DNA from 3 places in the Trichococcus flocculiformis genome. Region 1 is predicted to be linked to each of the others. Evidence: riboswitches for the same ligand, from Rfam matches in the RefSeq annotation. Region 1 holds a riboswitch; each other region holds the start of a gene.
What was found. Region 1 has a riboswitch for lysine ahead of dapD (2,3,4,5-tetrahydropyridine-2,6-dicarboxylate N-acetyltransferase). Riboswitches for the same ligand answer to the same signal wherever they lie in the genome.
Positions count from the first base shown of each region.

Region 2: linked by a shared signal. The riboswitch ahead of ACKPCD_RS07475 (ABC transporter substrate-binding protein/permease) and the one ahead of dapD (2,3,4,5-tetrahydropyridine-2,6-dicarboxylate N-acetyltransferase) in region 1 are both predicted to bind lysine.
Region 3: linked by a shared signal. The riboswitch ahead of dapA (4-hydroxy-tetrahydrodipicolinate synthase) and the one ahead of dapD (2,3,4,5-tetrahydropyridine-2,6-dicarboxylate N-acetyltransferase) in region 1 are both predicted to bind lysine.

Region 1 is NZ_OY759718.1:2,227,767-2,231,497, reverse strand. Features, by position in the region: gene ACKPCD_RS10680 (aminotransferase class I/II-fold pyridoxal phosphate-dependent enzyme) at 1-796, opposite strand, end outside; lysine riboswitch at 1,142-1,287, shown strand; gene dapD (2,3,4,5-tetrahydropyridine-2,6-dicarboxylate N-acetyltransferase) at 1,447-2,160, shown strand; gene ACKPCD_RS10670 (M20 metallopeptidase family protein) at 2,192-3,334, shown strand; gene ACKPCD_RS10665 (hypothetical protein) at 3,729-3,731, shown strand, end outside.
Region 2 is NZ_OY759718.1:1,543,307-1,547,037, forward strand. Features, by position in the region: gene ACKPCD_RS07465 (lactate/malate family dehydrogenase) at 1-32, opposite strand, end outside; gene ACKPCD_RS07470 (HAD family hydrolase) at 36-749, opposite strand; lysine riboswitch at 934-1,088, shown strand; partial or broken gene ACKPCD_RS07475 (ABC transporter substrate-binding protein/permease) at 1,306-2,957, shown strand; gene ACKPCD_RS07480 (amino acid ABC transporter ATP-binding protein) at 2,977-3,717, shown strand.
Region 3 is NZ_OY759718.1:2,617,735-2,621,465, forward strand. Features, by position in the region: gene ACKPCD_RS12380 (DUF1345 domain-containing protein) at 1-625, opposite strand, end outside; gene ACKPCD_RS12385 (VOC family protein) at 660-1,040, opposite strand; lysine riboswitch at 1,331-1,477, shown strand; gene dapA (4-hydroxy-tetrahydrodipicolinate synthase) at 1,618-2,505, shown strand; gene ACKPCD_RS12395 (dipeptide epimerase) at 2,708-3,731, opposite strand, start outside.

The sequences.
Region 1 (3,731 bases):
CGCATGTGACCAGACTTTGGTGATATTTCAAAATTTCGCGGATCAAGTCTGCTTTGGCAGCGACAAAGCCGACGCGCCAGCCGGTCATCGCATAGCTTTTCGAAGTGCCATTGATCACGATCGACTGCTCAGGGATAAACTCGGCAATGGATGTATGACCACCGTCGTAGGTCAGTTCGCTGTAGATCTCATCGCTTAGCACGAAAACATCATATTTCCTGATGACCGCGGCCAATGCTTCGACTTCTTCTTTTGTGTAAGTCGCGCCGGTCGGATTGTTGGGATAGGTCAGCACGATCATCTTCGTTTCCGGATTCGCATCCAACGTAGTCGTCAGGTCCTCCGGTGTGATCAGGAAGCCGGTCTCCGAAGTGTCGATCTTGACGCTGTGCCCGCCCGCCAAATGCGTAACGTATTCATACTGCGGAAAAGCAGGCGATTGGATGATCACCTTATCGCCCGGGTTCATCAGCGCGAACATCGAGGCAGTAATCGCTTCCGTTGCGCCGACCGTCAGGACGATGTCGGTCTCCGGGTTGTAGTGCAAGCCGTATTTCCGCTCCATGAATTTTGCGATTTCCTTGCGGGTCTCGAGAACACCGGCAGAAGGGGCATAGTGCGTTTGATTCTGGTTCAAAGCCTCTGTGGCGGCAGCCTTGATGAAATCCGGCGTATCGAAATCAGGTTCTCCCATCGTGAAACGGATCAGGTCCTTCACATCACTGATGGCGGCGTCAAAGTTACGGATGGGCGATCCTTTCAGTTGCTTGACAAAACGATTCGTTTCTCTACTCATAATTTATTATCTCCTCCGGATGAAATATCCTTGATCTAATGTATAGCCGAACATGCGCCAACCGACTGCTGACGTCCAAACTCATGAAAATAACATAACACGATTGCAGGCGTATTTCTATGCAAATTTGTATCCTCCGGGCTGAAAATTAGAAATTCGCGAGTTTAATGAGCGTTTTCACATAGGGGCGGCCGATCCTTCCCGGCACTTTCCGATCCGGAGCCCCGTTCGTATCCAAACAATTACCTCAAAAACACGCAAAGGACAAGCGGAAAGAAGCTTCTGTGCCAGAGCGGTTGACAGGATTGCCGGATAAGTGTACGATTAGAAAAATAAATGAATCGCCAAGCGAAAAGAGGTCGCGGCTGGTCAAGAGTACCGCAAGGGAAAGGGACGGTCGCCGAAGCATGCGAATGCTGGACCCAGGTTGAACAAATGTGGGGCTGTTCCATTGTCGTTGCCCGATGACAAAGGATTGCGCTTTAGCTTGGTTGGGCGAATGCAGGTCTCCGTAGCCGTAAGCACTCGCTTACCGCTATTTTTTTTGCATTTCAGGAACAAACGGTCGTCCGCCGCATAGGGCAAAAATAGGCTGGCATGCTATAATGGGCATGTTGGAACAGAAAAAAATGATCGGGAGGAAACATAAAATGAGCGAACTATTATTGACAGATGCTTATGAAATCGCTGCTTACATCAAAGCTGCCGAAAAGCAAACACCTATAAAACTTTACATCAAGGGGGATTTTGAAAATCCTGCCTACGAAGGCTTGAAATTCTTCGGAAGCGGAGACAGCTACACAGTCTTCGGAGACGCTTCAGCGATTTATCCTTTCTTGGAAGCAAACAAAGACAAGATCAAGGATCAAGTCATGGAATACGACAGACGCAATTCTGCGATTCCGCTGTTGGACACTACCAAAATCGATGCACGCATCGAGCCTGGCTCATTCATCCGTGATCATGTAACAATCGGCAAGAGCGCTGTGATCATGATGGGGGCTGTCATCAACATCGGCGCCGTCATCGGCGAAGGCACAATGATCGACATGGGCGCAGTAGTCGGCGCACGCGGCACGATCGGCAAAAACTGCCACATCGGAGCAGGCGCAGTGGTTGCAGGTGTTCTTGAGCCACCATCGAAATCACCAGTCATCATCGAAGACGGTGTTTTGGTCGGCGCGAACGCTGTCATCATCGAAGGCGTGCACATCGGCGAAGGCGCTGTTGTCGCAGCAGGCGCGATCGTATTGGAAGACGTACCGGCTAACGCGGTAGTTGCGGGATCCCCTGCAAAAATCGTGAAGATGAAGGACGAAAAGACAAGCGAAAAAACTCAATTGTTGGCTGACTTAAGAGACTAATAACTACACGCGGAGGGACCAGGTGAACAGCATGCAGATTGCAGAATTATACGATACGGTGAAAATGATCCGAAGGGAACTCCATCAGATTCCGGAGATCGGTTTCGATCTGCCGCTGACTTCGGAATACGTCCGCCAGAAGCTGGTGGCGTTCGGTTATGAACCGATCAGCACCGCCGAAACGGGCTGGGTAGCAGTTCTGGAGGGTAAGTCCCCGGCAGCGGTTGCTTTCCGTGCGGACATGGATGCCCTTGAGGTAACCGAGGAAACTGGAGCGGATTTCGCTTCCCTTCACCCTGGAAAAATGCATGCGTGCGGACACGATGGGCATATGGCCCTGTTGTTGGGTTTCGCGAAATACCTGAAGTCCCTGCCGATGCTGGAAAAATCAGTCGTTTTGGTCTTCCAGCCCGCTGAGGAAGGGCCAGGCGGTGCGAAATGGATCATGGATTCTGGTATCCTGCAGGAGTTGCAGGTCGAAAAAATCTACGGTTACCACCTGTATCCGAGCCTGCCGGAAGGTATTCTCGGCTTGGCCAAGGGTCCATTGATGGCGCGCAACGGTGAATTCGACATCACGCTTGAAGGCGTCAGCTCGCATGCCGGGCAGCCGCACTTCGGCAAGGATGCCTTGATTGCCGCCGCGCAGATCCTGCTTTCGGTCCAGAACATTCTGGCCCGCGATCTCGATCCGCTGCAACCAGCTGTCGTGAACATCGGTACGCTGCATGCCGGGGAAGCCCGCAATATCGTGGCCGGAAAGGCTGAATTGACAGGGACGATCCGGAGTTACGACAAGGCGGTCTATGCTTCCATCAAGGAACGCCTTGCCGACATCTGTGCCGGCATCGAGCGTTTGAGCGGTGTCATCTGCACGTTGGATATCCGCGATTTCTATCCGGAAGTCACAAACGATGCGGACATGATCGGCACCTTGATGGACGCTTTGCCGGTCGATGCCTACGAGGTCGTCAAACCATTGATGCTGGCCGAGGACTTCGCTTTCTACCAAGAAAGCATCCGCGGCGCCTTCATCCTGCTCGGTACCGGCCGTCCCGACATGGGTTGGACGCATCCGCTCCACAGCAGCCGCTTCAACTTCGATGAGAAGGTGTTGCTGAAAGGGATCGCATGTTACGACCTGATCCTGGAAAAGGAAGGGCTGAAGGGCTGAAAGCCAACAGCAAATCACCGAACACATAATAAGACCAAAAAGCACCCTCACTGGGGTGCTTTTTGCTTTCGAGGCGGATGATGATTGCCGTCCTCCGGCGAGGGGGGGTCGCCGGAGGACAGGACCGCATTCAGACGTGCTCCTCCGACTAGCATAAGCCTCCTCGGAGGAGTGGCCGGTATTACCGGTCAGCTTGCATCGCCGTCCTACGATGAAGGCGTTCTTCACCGGAGTTCCGGACGGCAACACTATCTTTCCGCCCTGATGAACTGCTGCAATATTGCGCCACATCCAATAAAATTGTAAAGGTTCGATTAAGTTGATGGATCGCAAAAGCAATTTCTCCGCAAAAAAGGTACAATAGAAACATATACTGTATGAAAGAAGGGGAATTATG
Region 2 (3,731 bases), 680 kb from region 1:
ACCCCGATGATGGCTAATTTTGTCTGGATCATAGGTCACATTTCCTTTCGTTTTGAGATGTTGTCATTTATGGCTTGGTGCATTTCCGCAACAGAATAGAAGGTTGGCTCCAGCACCATTTTTTCATCCTCCTGCTTGCGGCGATGGTTGTACCACAAGGTAGTCCAACCGGCAGCCTGACCGCCGATGATATCCGTTTCATACGTATCCCCGATGAAAAGCAGCTCGCCGGGAGTTGCGTTCAAAGACTCCTGAACATGCGCGAAGGCTTCGGCATAGGGTTTTGGGCAACCGATATTTTCGGAAATGAAGATGCGTGCTGGCGGCACCCATCGCTCCAGATTCAAGGCGTTGAATTTTTTCATCTGGTGTTTTTCAGGACCGTTTGTGAAGACGGCAATTGGTATATTTCTATTTTCCAGTTCATTCAAAAGCCGCTCGATACCGGGACTCAACACAATCTCCCCTTGCCTTTTTTGATAGGATTTCTGGAAGTGCATCGCTTCTTCGGCGGTGAGCGGAAGACCCAAGTCGGCGAATGTATGCTGTGTGCGCATGATGTGTGACTCGGCTAGCGTCAGCTCCCCGCTGGAGAATAGGTCGAAGGCGTTGTCACAATGCTCGCGGAAAAGAGCGAAGCTGGCTTCGTTACTGTAGTTGTTCCTAAAGCTGTAATCTGCCAATGTTTGGAAGAACGGCCTTGATGTGTCGTATAGGGTATCATCCAAATCGAATAGAATAGTAAACATTATTGAAACAGTTCCTCCCTTTTGTTATTAAAGTCAGTATAGCATCCAAAATCGGTATTTAAAATGAAATAAAACAAGGACAGCCAGTGCGTGAAGGGTACTGGCTGGCTGAGCAAAGCTCTTTTTGTTGCAAATTAAAATTACGTACAGTATAATAGCATACAATAATGTCATACGATCATACAATAATGGAAGAGGCTGCGGACATCAAGAGTAAAATGCCCATTTGAAAGGGGTGTTCGCCGAAATACAGCATTGGCTGTGTTGGGGTCAGGATTAAGAATCCTGGCACTGTCAGAACGATTTGCCCAAAATCGTTTGTGGAGTACTTTCGGTATTGCGGGCAGAAGGAAGCTGGATTATAGGGCCTTTTGCTTTATAGTCTATTTTTTTGCACAAAAACGGACTGAATTATCGTTGTTATGACGCTCTATGGGTAGAAAGGTGGACAAAAACGTAGTTGGACAAGAGGGTTGTTTAATTTTTTTGAGCATGTAAATAGGACTATAAACATTAGGAGGAACTAGAGATGAAAGTAAAAACATGGAAAACAACAATGGCGGCTTTGATGGGTTTGTTTATTTTAGCGGGTTGCGGTAACGGAACTACTGAGGATTCATCGGCAGCAGATGGTTCGGCTGAATCGGATGCATTCGTAGTCGGAATGGAAGCGGGATATCCGCCTTTTAACTGGACACAAAATGATGACAGCAATGGCGCAGTGAAAATTGATGGCGCTGACGGTTACGCAAATGGCTATGATGTTCAGATGGCCCAAAAAGTGGCGGACGGCTTAGGCAAGGAATTGGTCATCGTCAAAACAGAATGGGATGGTCTGGTTCCGGCATTGGTTTCATCTAAAATCGATGCAATCGTTGCAGGTATGTCTCCGACAGATGAACGCAAAGAAGCAATCGATTTCTCGGATTCCTACTATACAACTGAATTGGTAATGGTCGTAAAATCTGATGGGGCTTATGCAAATGCAACAACTTTGGCTGACTTCGCTGATGCAAAAGTCACTGCACAGTTGAACACGTTACACTATGGCGTCATCGATCAGATTGAAGGCGTGCAAAAGCAACCGGCAATGGATAGTTTCACATCTATGCGCGTCGCATTGGAGTCAGGCACAATCGATGCTTATGTCTCGGAACGCCCGGAAGCAATCAGCGCTTCAGCAGCCAATTCAGCTTTTAAAATGATCGAATTGGATCAAGCGGATACGTTTGAATTATCCGTGGCTGATTCAGAGATCGCAATCGGCTTGATCAAAGAAAGCGAATTGAAAGATCAGATCAACGAGATTCTGAGCGGTATCACCGAAGAAGAACGAATCCAAATGATGGAAGAAGCAATCAAAAACCAACCATCAGCTGAATAATTCTGGTGGATGGGACATCAAAAAGGGGCATAAATTAAATGGAGTTTAGTTGGGTTATCCGCATCATCGAAGAAAACTGGAGACAGTTTTTATCAGGTGCGTGGACAACATTATATATAGCTTTAATCGGGACCATCATTGGGTTGGGAATCGGTCTTATGATTGGTGTCATCCGTACGATTCCGGTTGCTGAATCGGGATGGAAAAAACATGTGTACAATGTGGTGAATTTTTTGCTGTCATGCTACATCGAAATTTTCCGTGGTACGCCGATGATCGTTCAAGCAATGGTCATCTATTATGGCGCGGCTCTGGCGTTTGATATTGACATGAACCGTATCTTCGCAGCGTTGCTTATCGTATCGGTCAATACAGGTGCTTACATGTCGGAGATTGTCCGCGGTGGAATCATTTCCATCGACAAAGGGCAATTCGAAGCAGCCCAAGCAATTGGGATGAACCACCTGCAAACGATGCGCAATGTCGTCATGCCTCAGGTCATCCGGAATATCTTGCCGGCGACAGGGAATGAATTCGTCATCAATATCAAGGATACGTCCGTGTTGAACGTCATCTCCGTTTCGGAATTGTTCTTTACGACCAAATCGATTTCCGGAAATAATTTCCGTTATTTCGAATCATTCTTCGTGGCTTCACTCATTTACTTCGTCATGACCTTCACGGTGACACGCATTCTGCGTGCCATCGAAAGAAAAATGCAAGGCCCTGATAATTATCAGATGATGGGTGCGGGTCAAGACCAATTGACTACACCAGAATTAATGGCTCGCAAAAAACAAGCAGAAAGAGACAGAGCAAATTAATTGCCACGGGAGGAATCATTTGATGGAAAAAGTAATCGACGTACAGCATCTGAAGAAGAACTTCGGTCAGCATGAAGTGCTGAAGGACATCGATTTCAGTGTGAATAAAGGGGAAGTTGTTTGTATCATCGGTTCATCAGGGTCCGGTAAATCGACGCTATTGCGCTGCATCAATCTACTTGAAAAACCGACAGCGGGAGAAATCATCTACAACGGCGAGAACGTTTTGGACTCGAAGCATGATATCTTCAAGTACCGCAGTAAATTAGGGATGGTATTTCAGCAATTCAATTTGTTCAACAATTTGGATGTGCTGCATAATTGTACTGTAGGACCTGTGAAGATTCTGAAAAAGTCCCAACAGGAAGCCGAAAAAATCGCCATGGGTTATCTGGAGCAGGTCGGAATGGGTAAATTCATCAATGCCAAACCGGAGCAGCTGTCAGGCGGCCAAAAACAACGCGTTGCCATCGCCCGCGCGTTGACGATGGAGCCGGATGCGCTATTGTTCGATGAGCCGACATCGGCTTTGGATCCGGAGATGGTGGGCGAAGTATTGAAAGTCATGAAGGATCTTGCCAACAGCGGCTTGACGATGATCGTCGTGACGCATGAAATGGAGTTTGCGAGAGAAGTTTCCGATCGCGTCATCTTCATGGATCAAGGCGTTATTCTGGAGCAGGGAGCCCCTGAAGAAATCTTCTATCATCCAAAAGAGGATCGGACGAAGCAATTCCTGGAGAGATATCTTACAAAATGAAAAAAAGAAGAACG
Region 3 (3,731 bases), 390 kb from region 1:
CAATGATGGCTGTCCCGAAAATGAAGGACAACAGGGCGTGCCCCAGCGCAGCCTTACGAAATTCCGGTGTCGTAAAAGTAGTGTCGGAGACCTGATAAGTCATCCCGATTGTGAACGCCAGATAAGCGAAATCCCAAAAATTAGGTTTCTCGGTCCCTTCAAAAACCACGCCGCCGTTCACATCGCGATAATACAGTTCCGCATACCGTAACATATAGAGTCCATGCACCGTCGTCCAGGAGAGTACGATGCTGAACAGGCCAAATCCGATTGTCTCGAAACTGCGTTCTTGGGTGGTCAACATCAACGCGACAGCCCCGATACTGATCAAACATGCCAACAGGACAAAAAAATCGATCGTCGAATATTGGATATCCTCTTCTTGCGCAATCCGTTCCGTTTCCGTCCCATCATGAGGATGAAAATCCTTCCACAGCAAATACAATAAAATGATTGCGGCACTGTCCCAACCGATCAAAGGGGTCAATTCCCAACGTAACAGGAAACCGGCTGTCAAGCCGATACTGGTACCGATCGCTCCAGCAATCAGAAAGCGCGTCCTCTTTTTGCGCATATCCCTTCCTGCTTTCGTTTGATCGGCAAATAGATGGTTTCTTTTCATCATGGCAGCCCCCCTGATTTTCGGCCTCATAGTTCTTTCAGATGGTGATTTCGATTACATTCTTTTCTGGATCAAGGAACATGCTTTCGTAGTAGCCATCCCCCGTCACGCGCGGTTGGCTTTTGCATGTGTACCCCGCTTTGATGAGCCTGTCGGTGAAAAAGTCGACGTTCTGCTTGCTGCCGACGGAGACAGCCAGATGCGCCCAGCCCAGCATATCAAAAGGATAGCGTTCCGTGACATTCATCCTCTTCATAAGTTCCAAACGGGCTCCTTCACGGAAGGTAATGAAGTAAGATTGGAAGTCTTTTTCAGGATTCCGATATAATTTATTAGCCTTTCCGTCAAAAAAACGAACATAAAAATCGCGCATCAGCTCCAAATCATCCACCCAGACTGCAACATGTTCTATCTTCATCAGTTTTCACGTCCTCTCAAATTCTTGCCGGTGCGCTGGAGACAAACTCTGCGCGGATGGCCTGCAACAAAACATCCCGGAATCCCTTTCTGGACTTCCCTCGAAAGCGTTCCCTCAACCTGATTTTATCACATTGCTGGCGCATATGCTTTCCCGGAGCATCCGGATGCACTGTCACCGAATGTGTCTTTTTTGCCATTTTTTTCAAAGCATTTTCTCAGCATCCACTCAGAATATGATTGACAGACTGATTTGTATTTGATAGTGTGGAGTTAACAAAATACGATTCGATGTGATGAAGAGGTCGCGGTTAACAATCAGTAAGGGGTTCCCTGAAAGGTGTTGCTGCCGAAATACTCTGTATTGGGGCCAAGGTTGAATAAATCTGGCACTGTCGGACAAAGCCGCCCAGCTTTGTTCGGTGAGCTTCTCACGTTGGGGCAAATTGGTGGAATTCACTATCTGGATGCAATGTTTCAGCTTAAGCAGCCTGTTTTGAACGACTATGAGACCATTTGCTCATAGTCGTTTTTTGTCTATTCATAAATAAAACACAGAATTCAGGAGGAAGATAAGCATGGCTATTTTTGAAGGCTCAGGCGTCGCTATTGTTACGCCGTTTAAAGATACGGAGAACCAAGAAATCAACTACGAGGTATTGGAAGAACTGATCGAGTTCCAGATTGCGAACGGAACCGACTCGATCATTATCGCAGGAACAACCGGAGAGGCTTCCACGCTGACGGATGAGGAACAGCTGGATCTGATCCGCTTCACTGTCGAAAAAGTCAATGGCCGCGTACCCGTCATCGGCGGTGCCGGAAGCAACGATACGCGCCACGGCGTCGGATTGACGCGCGCTGTCGAAGCAACGGGTGTGGATGCAATCCTCAGCGTCACCCCTTACTACAACAAAACATCGCAAAAAGGCTTGATTGAACATTACAAAGCTATCGCCAACAGCGTGAAAGTGCCGATCGTCCTTTACAATGTGCCTGGCCGTACCGGTCAGAATATTACCCCAGAATCTTTGGTGGAGTTGGCGAAAATCGACAACATCGTTTCGTTGAAGGATGCTACCGGCAACTTCGGCCAGGCAGTGGACAACCTGCGTCTTTTGGGCGATCGTTTGGACATCTACTCGGGTAACGATGACACGATCATCCCGCTGATGAGCTTGGGCGCAAAAGGCGTCATCTCCGTCCTTGCCAATATCGCACCGAAAGCTACAGCCGAAATGACCCACGCTTGGCTAGATGGCGACATCAAAAAAGCTGCAGCAATGCAGGCCGAGTACAAAGAACTGATCGACTGCCTGTTCGTGGAGCCGAATCCGATTCCAGTCAAAGCAGGAATGCAATTGTTGGGCTTCAATGTCGGACCGATGCGTCTGCCTTTGACGGATGCCGATCAAGCAGTCATCGACCGTTTGGCCGCAGCCATGAAAAAAGTTGGTTTGATCTAGAACAACCCAAAAACCCCTTCCGGAATAATTTTTATTTCCGAAAGGGGTTTTGTATTTGTCAGAAAAGATGCAGCAGATATTTATTTACCAATAAAATAATCAGTACAAGAAGCATAACAATGACAAAACCGATGGCTCGCTTCACATAGAACTCCCTCAACTTCATGGAAATCCCCTTCCATGACCGCTCTGGAAAAATCTTTTATTTTATGACTACAAGCTTTTTGAAATGGGCCTTCGGAAAGGCACTGATGCCGATGCCGTTCGCATCCCCCAGCTTGATTGTGCCTCCGGTGAACAGCGGACCGCCCTCATAGGATTCGATTTTGTAGAACGACGGCCCAATGAGGTCGACCATCGTGATGCAGTTTTTAGCGGCTGCCAGATGGGCCGCTGCACTGACCGAAATCTTGCTTTCCAGCATGCAACCGATCATACAATCCACCCCGTAGGTTTCCGCCACGGTGCAGATTTTGAGGGCCTCGTGAATGCCTCCGGTTTTCATCAGTTTGATGTTGATGAGGTCGGCTGATTGTGTCTGGATTATATGGAGGGCATCCTTCATGGAAAAAATACTCTCGTCGGCCACTATCGGTGTTTGGACATGTTGCTTCACAAATTTCAGGCCGGCCAGATCGTGCGCCTTCACCGGCTGTTCCACCAGCTCGGTCTGCATGTCCTTATCCTCCAGCAGACTGATGATGCGGATCGCATCCTGGGGGCTCCAGCCTTGATTTGCCTCGACCCGGATACGGATGCCCGGTCCGACGGCCTTGCGGATAGCCAGCAAACTATCCACATCTTTGAGCCTTTGCTTACCGACATTCACATTCAGGATGCTGAAGCCGTCCTGAACGGCCTGCATACTGTCGCGCAGCATCTCATCGATGGGATTGTCGCTGATGGTGTAGGCAGTCTCGATTTTCCGTTTCGCTCCGCCCAGTACTTTGTACAAAGGTTGGCCGAGCGTTTTGGCATATAAGTCGTAGACAGCCATGTCAACGGCAGCTTTAGCTGATGTGTTGTTGACGATGCTGGCATGCAGCCTTTGCATGATGGTATCCAGGTCGAAAATTTCCATCCCGATGATGCTCGGAGCGATATATTGCATGATGGCCTCGCGGATGGAAGCCTTTGTTTCGCCGGTGATCAAGGCTGTCGGTGGTGCCTCCCCATAGCCTGCAGTACCGCTGTCCGTCACGATGCGGATCAGGATGTTATTCACG